Pararhizobium sp. A13: one gene and its partner. The protein of the gene in region 2 interacts with the protein of the main gene of each other region in a pairwise test. Links are inferred from orthologs where the notes say so. Each region holds a gene or a part of one and is shown on either strand. Other genes may lie near its edges.

What was found. Proteins that work in one complex are often made in the same cells at the same time.
Region 1: the proteins of gyrA (region 2) and gyrB interact in binary tests that used the Escherichia coli proteins (3 or more experiments, as listed by UniProt). The link is inferred for Pararhizobium sp. A13 from one-to-one orthologs.

The regions. Positions count from the first base shown.
Region 1 is NZ_CP149510.1:985,412-988,581, reverse strand. The notes cover bases 42-3,140. They hold gyrB (DNA topoisomerase (ATP-hydrolyzing) subunit B), read right to left. Parts: upstream 2,760-3,140; coding sequence 324-2,759; downstream 42-323. Other genes in these bases: WI754_RS04690 (helix-turn-helix transcriptional regulator), read right to left, coding at 2,910-3,140; WI754_RS04700 (nitroreductase family protein), read left to right, coding at 42-255. Also shown: more of WI754_RS04700, read left to right, coding at 1-41; more of WI754_RS04690, read right to left, coding at 3,141-3,170. UniProt on the Escherichia coli protein: DNA gyrase negatively supercoils closed circular double-stranded DNA in an ATP-dependent manner to maintain chromosomes in an underwound state.
Region 2 is NZ_CP149510.1:3,150,510-3,153,954, reverse strand. The notes cover bases 56-3,429. They hold gyrA (DNA gyrase subunit A), read right to left. Parts: upstream 3,037-3,429; coding sequence 256-3,036; downstream 56-255. Other genes in these bases: WI754_RS15525 (MarC family protein), read left to right, coding at 3,270-3,429; WI754_RS15535 (FAD-binding protein), read right to left, coding at 56-105. In the rest of the region: more of WI754_RS15535, read right to left, coding at 1-55; more of WI754_RS15525, read left to right, coding at 3,430-3,445. UniProt on the Escherichia coli protein: A type II topoisomerase that negatively supercoils closed circular double-stranded (ds) DNA in an ATP-dependent manner to maintain chromosomes in an underwound state.

The DNA of each region.
Region 1 (3,170 bases), 2.2 Mb from region 2 along the record:
GGTGCTGCCTGGGGCGCGATCGCCCATCAGGCGCAGCTGCTTGGGTTCCAGGCACACGGCATGACCGGGCTGCATTTCGACAAGGCCGTCGAAATTCTCGGCATTCCGGAGGGCCACCGGGTGGAAGCCGCCGCCGCCATCGGCCGGCTGGGCGACAAGTCGCAACTGCCAGACTTCCTGCAGGCGCGCGAAACCCCGAGCCCCCGCCGCCCCCTCTCGGAAATCGCCTTCAACGGCTCCTTCGTCGCCGGGTAGCTGCAAAAAGAAAACCACGCCTTCTTGCGGAGGCGTGGTTTTGACGTCGAGCAACGTGCACGCCTCGATCAGATATCGAGGTTGGCGACGCTCAGCGCGTTTTCCTGGATGAAGTCACGGCGTGGTTCGACTTCGTCACCCATCAGGCGCGAGAACAGACCATCGGCATCGGTCGCGTCGTGGACCCTGACCTGCAGCAACGAGCGGACGTTCGGATCGAGCGTCGTTTCCCACAGCTGCTCGGCATTCATCTCGCCGAGACCCTTGTATCGCTGCATCGACAGGCCCTTGCGGCCGCTGGCGAAGATCGCGTCGAGCAGCGCGCGCGGGCCGCTGATTTCCAGCGCACCGTCCTTGCGGCGCAGGATCGGCGGATGGCCGTAAATTTCCTTCAGGCGCGGGGTCAGCTGGTCGATGTGGCGCGCGTCGGATGAACCGATCAGCGCCATGTCGAGCGAGGCCACTTCCTTGACGCCGCGCACCATACGCTCGAAGCGCAGCCCGCCATCGCCGGCGACCACGGCCGTCCAGCCGCGTTCGGTTTCTTCGGCGATCAGGTCGAGGCGCTTCGCAACCTCGGCTGCCGTTGCTTCCGACTGCTCGGTATGCTGGTTGAATTCCGGATTGAGCGCCCCCGCAATCGCCGCCTGCTCGACGACCGAACGGCTGTAGCGCGAGTGCAGACCTTCGACCAGCGAGCGCAGGCGCAGCGCGTCGAGGATCACTTCGCGCAGGTCCTGCCCGACACGAACCTCGCCGGAGCCCAGTTCAAGCGCCGCGTCCTCGAGGCCCATGGAGATCAGATATTCCTCCAGCGCCTTTTCATCCTTCAGATATTGCGCCGACTTGCCACGCGCGACCTTATAGAGCGGCGGCTGGGCGATATAGAGATGGCCGCGCTCGATCAGCTCCGGCATCTGCCGGAAGAAGAAGGTGAGCAGCAGGGTGCGGATGTGGGCGCCGTCAACGTCAGCATCGGTCATGATGATGATCTTGTGATAGCGCAGCTTTTCCGGATTGAATTCGTCCTTGCCGATCGACGTGCCGAGTGCCGTGATCAGCGTGCCAATTTCCTGGCTCGACAGCATCTTGTCGAAGCGGGCGCGCTCGACATTGAGGATCTTGCCGCGCAGCGGTAGGATCGCCTGGTTTTCGCGCGACCGGCCCTGCTTGGCCGAACCGCCTGCCGAGTCCCCTTCGACGAGGAAGAGTTCCGACTTGGCGGGATCCCGTTCTGAACAGTCGGCCAGTTTTCCTGGCAGCGAGGAAATATCCAGCGCGCCCTTGCGGCGGGTCAACTCGCGCGCCTTGCGTGCTGCTTCGCGCGCGGCGGCCGCTTCGACAACCTTGCCGACCAGGATCTTGGCGTCGCCCGGATGTTCTTCCAGCCAGACGCTCAGCGCTTCGTTGACAAGGCTTTCGACGACCGGGCGGACTTCCGAGGAGACCAGCTTGTCCTTGGTCTGCGAGGAGAATTTCGGATCCGGCACCTTGACCGAGAGAACCGCCGTCAACCCTTCGCGGCAGTCGTCACCGGTCAGCGTCACCTTTTCCTTCTTCATGATGCCGGAACTGTCGGCATAGGAGACGATCTGGCGGGTCAGCGCGCCGCGGAACCCGGCCATATGCGTGCCGCCGTCGCGCTGGGGAATGTTGTTGGTGAAGCAAAGCACGTTCTCGTGGTAGCTGTCGTTCCACCACATGGCGACTTCGACGGTGATGCCGTCCTTTTCACCGCGAATAGAGACAGGCTTCGAGACCAGCGGCTTCTTGGCGCGGTCGAGATAGGCGACGAAGGCTTCGAGACCGCCGTCATAGATCATCTCGTCCTGGCGGATATCGGAATGGCGCTTGTCGGTGAGCAGGATGCGTACACCGGAATTCAGGAAGGCCAGTTCGCGCAGACGGTGTTCGAGCGTGCCGTAGTCGAACTCTATCATCGTAAAAGTGTCGCTGCTCGGCAGGAATGTCACTTCCGTGCCGGTTTCGCCATTGCTGTCGCCGACGACCGCCAGGGGCGCATCGGCCACGCCGTGCGTGAAGCTGATCTCGTGGATCTTGCCCTGGCGCTTGATCTTGAGCTTGAGCTTGACCGAGAGCGCGTTGACGACCGAGACGCCAACGCCATGCAGACCGCCGGAAACCTTGTAGGAATTCTGGTCGAACTTCCCGCCGGCGTGCAGTTGCGTCATGATTACTTCGGCAGCCGAAATCCCTTCGCCCGTGTGGATGTCGGTCGGGATGCCGCGACCGTTGTCGGTCACCGTCACGGAACCGTCGGCGTTCAGCGTCACCGTGACGATGTCGGCATGACCAGCCAGCGCCTCGTCGATCGCATTGTCCACGACCTCGTAGACCATGTGGTGCAGACCCGAGCCGTCGTCGGTATCGCCGATATACATGCCCGGCCGCTTGCGGACAGCATCGAGACCCTTCAGGACCTTGATGGAATCGGCACCATATTCGGCGTTTGCGCCGGCTTCGGTTTCAGGCAAATCGGTCATTCGGCTATAAGTCTTTCCAGGTTTTGATGCCATGTCGTCGGAGATCTGATTCCGTGCGAATCAGCCCTCGATGGCGCTCCCCGAATATAGGGATTTTGTCCAGAGTTCCAAATCCCGTGCAGCCTGAAAGCGGCAGAATTCAGGGGATCATCAGAGTTCCTTATCAGCAAACCGACCTTTTTCCAAAACATCTTCCAGCATATGGATGGTTTCGCCGGATAAGCCACGAATACGGCTCGCGAGCCGGTTGGCAAAGGCCGTGTGAGCGGGCGACAAACCGGAAGTATCGAGCACGACTTTCGGATCGGACAGTGCTGCCAGACCGAAAAGCTCGTCGGCATCATCCCAGATGACATTGAAATATCCGGCGACCCTTTGCAGGAGTTCAAAGCTCGGCGCGCCGCGCTTTCC
Region 2 (3,445 bases):
AACCGGACCTGCGGCGCTTGTCGGAGCAAGAAGCGTGCGGCCGGCATAAAGCCCGATGCCTGCGGATACCCCTGCCAACAGCGCGCGCCGTGTCAAATGCCCCATGAATTCCCTGCCCCTTGCCCCGATTGCCCATCTGGGAATCACGTCTGTAACGGTGCAACGACAGGATTAATTCGCGGACGAACAAATTCAATGGCAAAGAAAAACCGGGCGACAGGATCGCCCGGTTTTCATCTTGACATGGAGGAACCGTTACTCTTCCGTTGCAGCGGGCGGCTCGCCTTCCGGCACGTCCGACCCGGCCGCAATCTCGTCTTCCTCATCGGATTCCGGCTCGCTGATCCGCTCGACCGAGACGACCTTCTCGTCCTTGGCTGTCGAGAAGATCGTCACACCCTTGGTCGCGCGGCTGGCAAGGCGGATGCCGTTGACAGGCACGCGGATCAGCTGGCCGCCATCCGACACCAACATGATCTGATCGTTGTCTTCGACCGGGAAGGCTGCGACGAGTTCGCCGATTTCGCCCGTCTTCGACGTGTCCGTCGCGCGGATGCCCTTGCCACCGCGGCCGGAGGTGCGGAAATCGTAGGTGGACGACCGCTTGCCGAATCCCTTGACCGAGACCGTCAGCACGAACTGTTCGCGCGCCTTCAGTTCCTCGTAACGGGCCTCGTCAAGTTGACCTTCCTCAGTCACCTCTTCGCCGACCAGAGCGATTTCCTCGTCTTCGCCGGTTGCCGCGCGCCGTTCTGCCGCGGCGCGCTTCAGGTAGGCAGCGCGTTCCCAAGGCTCGGCACCGACATGGCCGACGATGGTCATCGAGATGATCCTGTCGTTTTCACCGAGCGAGATGCCGCGGACGCCGATCGAGTTTCGGCCCGCGAAGACGCGCACATCATCGACTGGGAACCGGATGCACTGGCCGAGAGCCGTCGTTAGAAGGACGTCGTCCTGATCGGTACAGGTCTCGACGGAGAGGATTTCATCACCCTCCTCCTCGAGCTTCATGGCGATCTTGCCGTTGCGGTTGACCTGGACGAAATCCGACAGCTTGTTGCGGCGAACCGTGCCGCGGGTGGTCGAGAACATCACGTCGAGGTTTTCCCAAGTGCTCTCGTCCTCAGGCAGCGGCATGATCGTGGTGATGCGTTCGCCGGCTTCGAGTGGCAGCATGTTGATCAGTGCCTTGCCGCGCGACTGCGGCGTTCCGATCGGCAGACGCCAGACCTTCTCCTTGTAGACGATGCCACGCGAGGAGAAGAACAGGATCGGCGTGTGCGTGTTGGCGACGAAAAGCCTCGTCACGAAATCCTCGTCGCGCGTCGCCATGCCGGAGCGGCCCTTGCCGCCGCGACGCTGCGCCCGGTAGGTCGTCAGCGGCACCCGCTTGATATAGCCGAGGTGGGACACGGTGATGACCATGTCTTCCTGGGCGATCAGATCCTCATCGTCCATGTCCGGACCGCCTTCGACGATCTCGGTGCGGCGCGGCGTGCCGAATTCGTCGCGCACGGCTATAAGCTCGTCCTTCACGATCGTCATGATGCGGACGCGCGAGGAGAGGATGTCCAGATAATCGCTGATCTCGGTGCCGATCTTGTTGAGTTCGTCGCCGATTTCGTCACGTCCAAGCGCCGTCAGGCGGGCGAGACGAAGTTCAAGGATCGCCCTCGCCTGCTCTTCCGACAGGTTGTAGGTGAGGTCCTCATTGATCCGGTGGCGCGGATCGTCGATCAGCCGGATCAGGCTCTCGACATCGGAGGCAGGCCAGCGGCGCGTCATCAATTGCTCGCGGGCGGTCTGCGGATCCGGCGCCTCGCGGATCAGCTTGATGATCTCGTCGATATTGGCAACCGCAATGGCGAGACCGACCAGAACGTGCGCGCGCTCACGCGCCTTGCGCAGCAGGTACTTCGTGCGCCGGCTGATGACTTCCTCGCGGAAGGCCACGAAGGCGCGCAGCATGTCGAGCAGCGTCATCTGCTCCGGCTTGCCGCCGTTCAGCGCCACCATGTTGCAGCCGAAGGAGGTCTGCAGCGGCGTGTAGCGATAAAGCTGGTTGAGGATGACCTCCGCATTGGCGTCGCGCTTGAGTTCGACGACGACGCGGTAGCCCTGGCGGTCGGATTCGTCGCGCAGGTCGGAAATGCCCTCGATGCGCTTGTCCTTGACCAGTTCTGCCATCTTCTCGATCATCGTCGCCTTGTTCACCTGATAGGGAACTTCGGTGATGATGATCTGTTCGCGATCGCCGCGCATCGGTTCGATGGTGGCGCGGCCGCGCATGATGACCGAGCCGCGGCCCGTCTCATAGGCCGAGCGGATGCCGGAGCGGCCAAGGATGAAGGCGCCGGTCGGGAAGTCCGGTCCGGGAATGATCTCCATCAATTGCGGCAGTTCGAGCGCCGGATCGTCGATCAGCGCGATGCAGCCGTTGATGACTTCCATCAGGTTGTGCGGCGGGATGTTCGTCGCCATGCCGACCGCGATGCCGCCTGCGCCATTGACCAGCAGATTCGGGAACTTGGCCGGAACGACCGAGGGTTCGTTCAGCGTACCGTCATAGTTGTCGCGGAAATCGACCGTTTCCTTGTCGAGGTCGTCGAGCAGCGCATGCGCTGCCTTCTGCAGCCGGCATTCCGTGTAGCGTTCGGCCGCCGGTGGATCGCCGTCGATGGAGCCGAAATTGCCCTGACCGTCGATCAGCGGCAGACGCAACGACCAAGGCTGCGCCATGCGCGCCAGGGCGTCGTAAATCGCCATGTTGCCGTGCGGGTGGTATTTACCCATCACGTCACCGGTGACGCGGGCGCATTTGACGTATTTCTTGTTCCAGTCGATGCCGAGTTCGCTCATCCCCCAGAGGATGCGGCGGTGAACCGGCTTCAGACCGTCGCGGACATCGGGAAGAGCGCGGCTGACGATGACGCTCATGGCGTAATCGAGATACGACCGCTGCATTTCCTCCATGATGGAAATAGGCTCGATGCCTGGTGGATTCTTGCCGCCGCCGGGTGTGGTTTGTTCAGTCAATTTCGATCACGATCTTTGTTCAGAATCAGACAGATTTTTATAGCCGAATGCATTGGCGAGCGCCAATTTCGGGGCCGGGTTTTGAACAGCCTTTTAGGCTCTTCGGCGCTATGGATGGCATTTGCAAGGCAAAAGCGAAGGAACGGTCCGAAACGGCTCTTTCCTTCGTCGATCCGGTCGCCTAACAATCCATGAGACGGCGATCATAAACAAGGCCGCGACGGGGACATCGGATGTCACACTTCGACCTTCTGATCAATGCGCTGACCACCATTCTGGTCACCATCGATCCACCCGGCCTCGCGCCGATCTTCCTCAGCCTGACCACGGGCATGAGCCGCCAACAACGGTTCCTTGTGGCGCGCCGCGGCACGCTGATCGCCTTCTTCATTCTCTCGGCCTTTGCCCT